Regions from separate parts of the Paenibacillus sp. J22R160 genome, predicted to be linked through region 1. Evidence: riboswitches for the same ligand, from Rfam matches in the RefSeq annotation. Region 1 holds a riboswitch; the other holds the start of a gene.
What was found. A riboswitch is a leader RNA that binds a small molecule or an ion and turns the genes downstream of it on or off. The one in region 1 is predicted to bind cyclic di-GMP.
Positions count from the first base shown of each region.

Region 2: it holds a riboswitch for cyclic di-GMP, as region 1 does, so the genes downstream of both, AC58UW_RS23045 (methyl-accepting chemotaxis protein) here and AC58UW_RS21515 (PilZ domain-containing protein) in region 1, are expected to answer to the same signal.

Region 1 is NZ_JCAUAU010000012.1:23,367-28,067, reverse strand. It holds gene prfA (peptide chain release factor 1) at 1-708, opposite strand, end outside; gene ychF (redox-regulated ATPase YchF) at 741-1,841, opposite strand; gene AC58UW_RS21515 (PilZ domain-containing protein) at 1,920-2,654, opposite strand; cyclic di-GMP riboswitch class I at 2,755-2,842, opposite strand; gene tadA (tRNA adenosine(34) deaminase TadA) at 3,110-3,577, shown strand; tRNA gene AC58UW_RS21505 (tRNA-Arg) at 3,915-3,988, shown strand; gene AC58UW_RS21500 (stalk domain-containing protein) at 4,041-4,701, opposite strand, start outside.
Region 2 is NZ_JCAUAU010000014.1:11,021-15,721, forward strand. It holds gene ade (adenine deaminase) at 62-1,855, shown strand; cyclic di-GMP riboswitch class I at 2,069-2,160, shown strand; gene AC58UW_RS23045 (methyl-accepting chemotaxis protein) at 2,239-3,768, shown strand; gene AC58UW_RS23050 (putative bifunctional diguanylate cyclase/phosphodiesterase) at 3,803-4,701, shown strand, end outside.

The sequences.
Region 1 (4,701 bases):
ATTAACGGACTGACCGCCCGCTCCGCTCGAACAGAAGGTATCTACGCGAATATCCGCGTCATTAATAATGATCTCAACTTCTTCCGCCTCAGGCATCACGACCACTGTCGAAGTGGAAGTATGAATACGTCCGCCTGATTCTGTTACTGGAATACGTTGTACACGGTGCGCTCCGCTCTCAAACTTCAGCTTACTAAAAGCGCCTTTCCCTGTGATCATGAAAATAATCTCTTTAAATCCGCCCAAATCGTTGACGGAAGCATCAAGAATTTCCGTTCTCCAGCCTTGCCCGTCCGCATAGCGGGTATACATACGGTAAAGATCGCCTGCGAACAAAGCCGCTTCATCGCCGCCTGCCGCTCCGCGAATTTCAACGATGACGTTCTTGTCGTCATTCGGATCTTTTGGCATCATGAGCACTCTGAGTTGTTCTTCCAGATTAGCCGATTGCTCGCTAAGCTCGTCGATCTCCATTTTAACCATTTCGCGCATTTCATCATCCAGCTTCTCGTTCTGCATCGCTTTCGCGTCTGCCAGCTGCTCGCTCACGCTCTTATATTCATTATAAGCATCGTAGGCTTCCTGAAGATCAGATTGTTCCTTCGAATACTCTCTAAGTTTCTTTGTGTCACTTGTCACATCCGGGTCACACAGCAGCTCGCTTAATTTCTCATAGCGGTCCACAATGGACTGAAGTCGATCCAACATAACGGATCACTCCTTTCTTTATTTTTCATTTATTAAACATTAAATCGGAAATGCATAACGTCGCCGTCATTCACCACGTACTCTTTACCTTCCAGACGCACTTGCCCTTTTTCCTTCGCGCCATTCATGGAGCCAGCCGTTACCAAATCCGTATAAGACACAACCTCGGCACGAATAAATCCACGCTCGAAATCGGTATGAATCACACCAGCCGCTTGAGGAGCTTTCGTTCCTTTGCGGATTGTCCAAGCTCTTACTTCCTGCACCCCAGCTGTAAAATACGTATACAAGCCAAGCTTGCGATAAGCGGCTTTAATCAATCTATTCAAGCCGGACTCTTGAAGTCCCAACTCTTCGAGGAACATCGCTTTTTCTTCATCTTCGAGCTCAGCAATCTCAGACTCCACCTTCGCGCTGATCGAAACAACTTCGTTGTTTTCTTTCTCCGCGTACTCCTTAACGATTTTGACGAATGGATTCTCATCTGCTGTGGATACTTCGTCTTCGCTCACATTGGCCGCATAAAGGACCGGCTTCATTGTCAGCAAGTGTAGATCGCGGACGAGCAGCTTCTCATCATCGCTCAAATCGATGCTGCGCGCTGGCAGATCGTTATAAAGAGCTTCCTTGATGCGTTCCAGACACTCAACCTCGGCTACAACTTTCTTGTCGCCGCCCTTCAGGTTTTTGCGGGAGCGCTCGATCTTTTTCTCAACGGACTCAATATCAGCCAAAATCAATTCGAGATTAATCGTCTCGATATCGCCAATCGGATCTACTTTACCGGAGACGTGAGTAATATTATCATCCTCAAAACAACGGACAACATGCACAATGGCATCCACTTCGCGAATATGTGCCAAAAATTTATTTCCAAGCCCTTCGCCTTTGCTCGCGCCCTTCACCAAACCCGCAATATCCACGAATTCAAAGGCTGTCGGAACAATGCTCTTAGGGACAATCATCTCTACCAGCTTGTGCAATCTCTCGTCCGGTACTTCAACTACCCCAACATTCGGATCTATCGTACAGAACGGATAGTTTGCAGATTCTGCCCCCGCCTGTGTAATTGCATTAAACAATGTCGATTTTCCTACGTTCGGTAGACCGACGATACCTGCTTTCAAAGCCATCGTAGTTACAACTCCTTAATTTTCGAAAATCATCCTTCTTATTATATAGTACTTGGAACGCAAAAAAAAGCCTGTAGGCTACTGATTAGCCGCAGACTTTTTTTCCAGTGCCTTTTTTGTTTCATTTTCCCGCTTCTGGACGAAGTAGGTTTCTATCTGATTTTTTAAAATAAATCCGCGCAGCGCGTTCGTTTTCTCTTCTGGGATGCTGATAAAACTTGCCCCGTAGTAATAGCTGTCATTCGTTTTCTCTTGCCGAACAATTTCCATTGTACATGGCACCAAAAAGCCCAAAATCAACTCTACTTCAAGTTGAGAATTCTTTTGAATGACTTTCTCAAGCATCACATTTTCATTAATCGTGAATCCCAGGCCATTAACGGATAGATTTTTGATAGAGAACCGAATCGGTGTTTCAAACTGATGTTTAAGTCTCTTGTTTCTGTCTTGAATTCCGAAAAGAAGCCCTTCATTCTTCACATCTACGCGAGGGAACTCCCGCTTCTCCGTAAACTTCCTGCGATTTTCAGGGGGATTCAGGACAATTAATGAGCCCCGATCTTTGGCCACAACTGCCGTATCCATAACAAACAGCCCGGATTTCGTGTATACCGTCATTTTACACTTATCTCCCAGCGCAAAAACATCATATTCCGGCAGCTCCACTTCAATGATGTCACCGAGTGCGTAAGTCAACACGCCAGTGGCTACGAAATCTTCCTTGCTCAGCATCGCTTTGCTGTCAATCATCACTTCAGCGTCGTATCCTTCCTTGCTGCCGTAAAACTTCGCTGATTTTTGTCTGCTAACCATTTCGTTAATTACCCCTCCCCCGCATGCCATGCCATATAAAAAAATAGACTGCCCCATTGCCGGGAACAGCCTATTACCTCAACCTAAAAAAGCATCGATTTTCGGTAACCAGGCTGTCGTAGTTCCATTGGAACCGTAGACCCTCGGCTTTGCGTCCTTGCCTTTCGGCAAGTTTGCCATTATCGAACCCTGCTAATGAATGTCATGCTTTGTCGTGCAATATCGTACTTTATGGTCTAAAAGACCTACTTATCTCTCATTATACGGATGGATTTCCTTATTATCAACTAATTCACTTGCATACATCTAGTATTTGTTGTATGAATGAAAAAAGAAATAAATATCCACAACTTTTTAAGTTATACACATTGTTATCCACAGGTTGTTAACAACGAATATCTGTTCGATCCTTTGTTCACATGTGGATAAGATTATTTTTAGTGAGGTGTCCCCCTGTGGATGAATATAATGAGCATATCCCTTGGATGAAAGCGGCTATAGAGGAAGCACAAAAAGCCGAAGCTATTCGAGAGGTGCCGATTGGAGCCGTTGTTGTCCATCAAGGGCAAATTATTGGCCGCGGCTACAATCTTCGAGAAACTACGCTGGATCCGCTTGCCCATGCTGAAATGATTGCTATTAAGCAGGCCAGCGAGCATTTGCAAGCATGGCGCTTGCTTGACTGTAAGCTCTACGTCACGTTAGAGCCTTGCCCGATGTGTGCGGGCGCGATCGTACAGGCGCGCGTTCCGCAGGTGATCTATGGCACGACCGATCCCAAAGCCGGCTGCGCGGGAACGTTGATGAACTTGCTGCAGGAGGATAGGTTCAACCACCGGGTCGATGTGGTCAGCGGTGTGCTGCAAGAGGAGTGCGCGACGATGCTTACGCAGTTTTTTCGGAAGCTGCGCGGCAAGGAATAGACGGTTGGGCGAGCAAGATTCGTAAGCGGTGGCCTGGCAATATTGTGCGAACGGACGGGAACTATGATCCGCTATTCGCCGGATATTGCGCATTTCAGCGAGGAAGAGCAACTGTGGTGGTCCGCTATATCTTCAATTTTAGCCGTAATGTTAGCTATCTTGGCTGAATAGGACCCTGTAGTTCCGTCTGAGCTTGGAAATCTGTGATTTGGCAAAATAGCAGCCTGTAGTTCCTCAGCGCACGATGCAATCAGCGTGGACATGCATAAATAAGCTCCGGAACTTACTTCTTAACCTTGCACCACATAAGGCTTCGTGCTATCATAATCTTTGCCATGCGCCCGTAGCTCAGCAGGATAGAGCAACAGTTTCCTAAACTGTAGGCCGGATGTTCGAATCATCTCGGGCGCGTATACAACAAAACGCCAGTTAACGGTATTAGCCGCTAACTGGCGTTTATTTTTTAATTCTCAGGACAATTATTATCTTTTAAAGCTGTTTTCATACTTTCTTTTAATTTATCTACATAGCCAACAATACCGCCAGAATACTGGCTAAGATTTGCATTGTATTGATCTACAGCACTCTGTATCTTCCCTGTGTAAAGAGCCGCGATCTCCCGACATACAGGACCTGAAACTGGCGAAGTGGACACAGGCAGCGGTGTAGAGGTTGGTTGAGGCTTATTGGGAACAGACAAATCGGTTGTATTGTCTACGTGCTGATGGCTCCAATTCTTAATAAAATCGTATTCTGCAATTTTGTCCTTACTACTCTTACTGAATTCCTCAGCATTTGATCGCTTGACCGTAATAAAGTCTGTGACCGAACCATTATGAAATAGGCTAACAATCATTGAATCTACTGGTGAATTGACCAAAAAACCAGACAGTGCAATGATATGATCGTTATTTTTATTAGAATCACCTGACAATTCTAAATCCACTTTTAAGTAGACGCCATATTCGTTATAGATAAGCTGGACATTTTTAGCCTGATTTTCTTTGGCTTTCTCATTTAAGGACGGAATGGCAGCTGCAAAATCTTTCATTGCGTTATCTTCCCTTACTCGAGGGAATGCAAGATCAACCGTGTACTTCTCAGCATCCCATGTCACCGATGCC
Region 2 (4,701 bases), on a different contig from region 1:
TTGGGTTGCCATCTAAATGGGCTATAATAGTAATTGAAATTCATAAAGGGAGAATACGAACATGACTCCATATAAAAGAAACAAATTAGTTGAAGTGAGCGGAAAGTTGGCAAAAGTCGCCATGGGTAATGCTTTTGCTGACCTTGTCATTAAAAATGGCATATTGGTCAATGTGTATTCAGGGGAATTAATTGCGCACATGGATGTCGCAGTAGCAGAGGGACGAGTGGCATTTGTCGGGCATGCAGACCACACGATTGGTGATCAAACGGTTGTTATCGACGCTGCAGGGAGATACATAGCTCCTGGGTTCCTAGACGGACATATGCATGTTGAAAGTACCATGCTTTCTGTTACAGAGTTTGCCAAAGCGGCTCTACCCAAAGGAACAACGGGGATTTTCATGGACCCGCACGAGATTGCCAATGTGTTTGGGGCAGAAGGGGTTAGGCTGATGCATGAAGAGGGGCAGCAGCTGCCGCTCAAAGTATTCACGACCTTCCCGTCCTGCGTACCTGCGACAACAGATTTGGAAGATGCGGGTGCAAGCTTGGAAGTGAAAGATATTGAAGAGGGACTGCAGTGGGATAATGTGATCGGTCTTGGTGAAGTGATGAATTTTCCTGGTGTCGTGTACGGAGATCCGAAAATGTGCGGGGAAATCGAAGCGACGATTAACAGCGGCAAAGCAGTAACGGGCCATTTCCCGAGTGAGGATGACCGTATGCTGCAAGCCTATATTGCGTCTGGCGTGACCTCCGATCACGAAACGGTTACGCGCGAGCAAGGACTGCATAAAGTCCGTATGGGCATGCATCTGATGATTCGCGAAGGCTCCGCTTGGCATGATGTCAAAGAGGTCATCAAGGTGGTGACCGAAGATAAAGTAAACACATCTAACATCTCCCTCGTCACGGATGACGTTAGTCCGCAAACACTGGTGGAGAAAGGGCATCTCAACCATGTGGTGCGCCGAGCGATTGAAGAGGGCGTTGATCCTGTCACCGCGATTCAAATGGTTACCATCAATGTGGCGCGTTACTTTAACCTGGATAAAGACCTAGGCAGCCTTACGCCAGGTAAATGCGCAGACATTTTATTACTCGATGATTTGCAAAAGGTTGAGCCTGTAACTGTCATTACGGATGGAAAGGTTATCTTTGACCAAGGCAAGCTTGTCGAGGAATTCCCTACTTATATATATCCGGCGCATATTTGCAGCTCCATGAATGTGAAGCGAGAGCTCACAGCAGAGGACTTTCAGCTTAAGAGCCGCGGTAAAGAAGAGCGAACAAGTGTCAATGTCGTACAGGTAATTGAAAATAGTGCAAGAACAGCGAAAATGACAGCCACGCTAAGTGTCGAGCAAGGAATTATTCAACCGGATATCCAACAGGATGTTGTTCGTCTTGCTTGTATTGAGCGGCACCGCGGCACCGGTGAAATTTCACTTGGTTTCTCAAGCGGCTTTCAACTGAAATCCGGCGCAGTAGCGTCAACCGTAGCGCATGACAGCCACAATTTAATAGTTATGGGCATTGATGAACAGGATATGGCTTTTGCCGCTAATGAACTTGCCAAATTGGGAGGCGGCACAATTGTCGTTGAGAATGGCCGCGTGCTGGCTCAAGTTCCGTTAACGATTGCAGGCCTTATGTCCGATAAGACTTTGCTTGAAGTCGTTGAAGAGGTTGCTCAGCTCGAAGGAGCATGGAAGCAAATTGGCTGCCCGTTGAACGCACCGTTTATGACATTCTCATTGATAGCACTGCCTGTTATTCCTGAGATTCGGATTTCAAACCGTGGAATTGTCGATGTGACACAGTTTAAGTTGATTGATGTGGAACTGGTTTAAGACTAGAAGGTGCTCCTTGGGGCACCTTCTTTTTTTCCAAAAGTATGAAGTTTTGTCATAAGTGAATCCATCGGTCCGTTGACATTTTGTAAACCTTATCATATTTTAATCCATTTCGACATAATACAACATTTATTGCTATGTACAGACTAAAATTTATCGCACTATAATAAGTACAGATTTAAGACAAACTGCATGCACGAATGACTGACTAATTGACAAAGGCAAATCATTGGAAACAATGAGACGCAAAGCCATGGCCTAACACATACATTTTTGTATGATATGGTTGACAGGTTACCGAGTGGGAAGGATCAAGATCATCCTTTATTCGGGGTGGTCTTTTTTTGTTCGTCAAAACATCATCCAAGGAGGCAATTTGCTTGAAAGAGAAAAACCGTGTTATGCAATTTATTGTAATCGGGACACTCGTCCTAAGTTTGTTGGTCCATGCCCTTAACCGCCTTGCTCATCACTCGCTCATGGAACACGAAGTCATGCATTCAGCTTTATCACACGGTTTTTTAAATCAAATGTTTTTCTGGACACCGATCGTGCTTGTTATCATCGGAGCTGTGCTCTCTCGTCTTCAAGCTGAACATGCTTGGATCCCGCTTGTTCATACGTTGTCATTAACGTTATGCTCCATGTCGATTATTGCTGGAGGCAACGGAATGGTGGAGTATCACTTTTCCATTTTCATGGTGTTAGCCATCCTTATGTACTATAACAATATTGCCTTGCTGCTGTGCAGTACGGTTCTTTTTGCCGCCCAGCATCTGCTTGGGTTCTTCTTTTTTCCCGAATTGGTCTACGGTTCAAATGTGTATGCGTTTACAATGGTGGCGATTCACCTGATTTTCGTCATCCTCTTCATTGGCGCGGTCATGTATCAAATCATCTCCAATCGCCAAGCAACGGAGCGTTTCGAAAAGGAACAATATCATAAGCTGCAGCAGACCGTCAGGTCCATTATCGAGAGTCTTGCACATACTTCTCAGGAAGTTCGACTGAACTCTAGCGGTCTGAGCGCTCAGTCAAATGAGCTTAATCGCTTGACCATGGAGGTCGTTCAAACGATGCACCAGGTAGAGCAGGCTGCTAGTGATCAAGAAAACGGCGTAGAAGTTAGCAGGAAAGCGATAAGCGAAATGCTCACCGATATTTGCCACATTGCAGAAAACTCGGCCAGTGCGTCTGAGATATCCAGTCAAGCAGCCTATGAGGCTGAAAAGGGGAATGAATCCATTCAGCTGGCCGTGCAGCAGATGCAGTCCATGCATCATGCGATTCATTCAACCGCCGAGAAAGTGAAAGTGCTTGGAGAACGCTCGCAAGAGATCAATCAAATTGTTAATTTGATAACAGATGTCGCTTCGCGCACGAACTTGCTAGCCCTTAACGCAGCTATCGAAGCAGCGCGCGCAGGCGAACACGGAAAAGGATTTACGGTTGTTTCAACAGAGGTGCGCAAATTAGCCGAGCAAACGAGCGAGTCCGCTAAGCAAATTGCAGAGCTAATTGAAGATATTCAAGTGAATAATGAAGCCTCCATTCAATCGATGGATCAAGTCATTGGTACCTTTGCTCATGGAAATGAGGCCGTTGTGTCTGCCGGACAAGCATTTGGACGCATCCTGGGATCGATCCATTCTGTTGCTACGCAAATGCGCGATATCAGGGGAACGTCGCAGCAGATGTCAGCGAGCACACAGCAATTTAGCACTTCCATGGAGGAAATTTCCGTATTATCCAGCCAATTAACCGACAATGTGAAATCAGTCAGTAAACGAACGGACAAACAGGATATCCTGATCAACAAAGCGTCGGAATTAGCCGACAGATTGGAAGAACATAGCCATACACTGAATGAGATCATGATGAAGACGAAACATACATTTTCTCTACAGTAATTTCCCTACAGCAACGAAGAAATGAGGATCACATATGCATCACCCGATAACGGAAAGTTATAATTTCGTCCTAGTTCTCCTATCATTCACCATCGCCTTGCTGGCCTCTTTTACAGCGCTTAATTTGGCGCGCAAAGTGTCATCTTCGGAGGGCTGGTATCAGAAGAGCTGGATGATTTGCAGTGCCATCGTCATGGGGGTAGGAATATGGTCCATGCATTTTATCGCCATGCTGGCTTATGAATTGCCGGAAGGAGTCACCTACGACATCTCTATGGTCAGTATCTCTATTGTCGTAGCGGTCAGTGGGGCGCTGGTAGGGCTTTTCGTTACGTTCCAAGGGAACTTCACCCGAACCAAGCTCATCATTGGCGGAACAACGATGGGATTTGCCATTAGCGGCATGCATTATATCGGGATGTCTGCCCTGCAGCATATAACGATTCGTTATCAGCCTGTACCGTTCATTTTATCCATTATTATTGCTATCTTGGCCTCAATAACTGCTCTGTATCTATTTTTTAACCGGAGTCAAAAAATTGCCATCAGCGGTTTCATCATGGGGATAGCTATCACAGGCATGCACTATATGGGTATGGCAGCCGCAGTTATGACCATGCAGGATGCCTCTCATCATGCAAGTGAGAATGGCGTAAGCATGGACTTTTTCGTGGTCGCCATGGATGTAGCGTTCGGAGCGATTCTGATTTTCGCATTTAGCTTTATTAGCTCTCTGTCATCCGATAGACGGTTAGCTGAACAAATTGCGCTCAAAGCTTCCATCTTAGAGTCAGCTATTGATGGAATCCTGATGTTTAAAGCGCAGGGGCGAATCATTGAATTCAACCAGGCCGCAGAAGGGATTTTTGGATACACACGCAAAGAGGCGCTTCACTTAACCATATTCGATCTCCTGTTTCTATTCGATCAAGA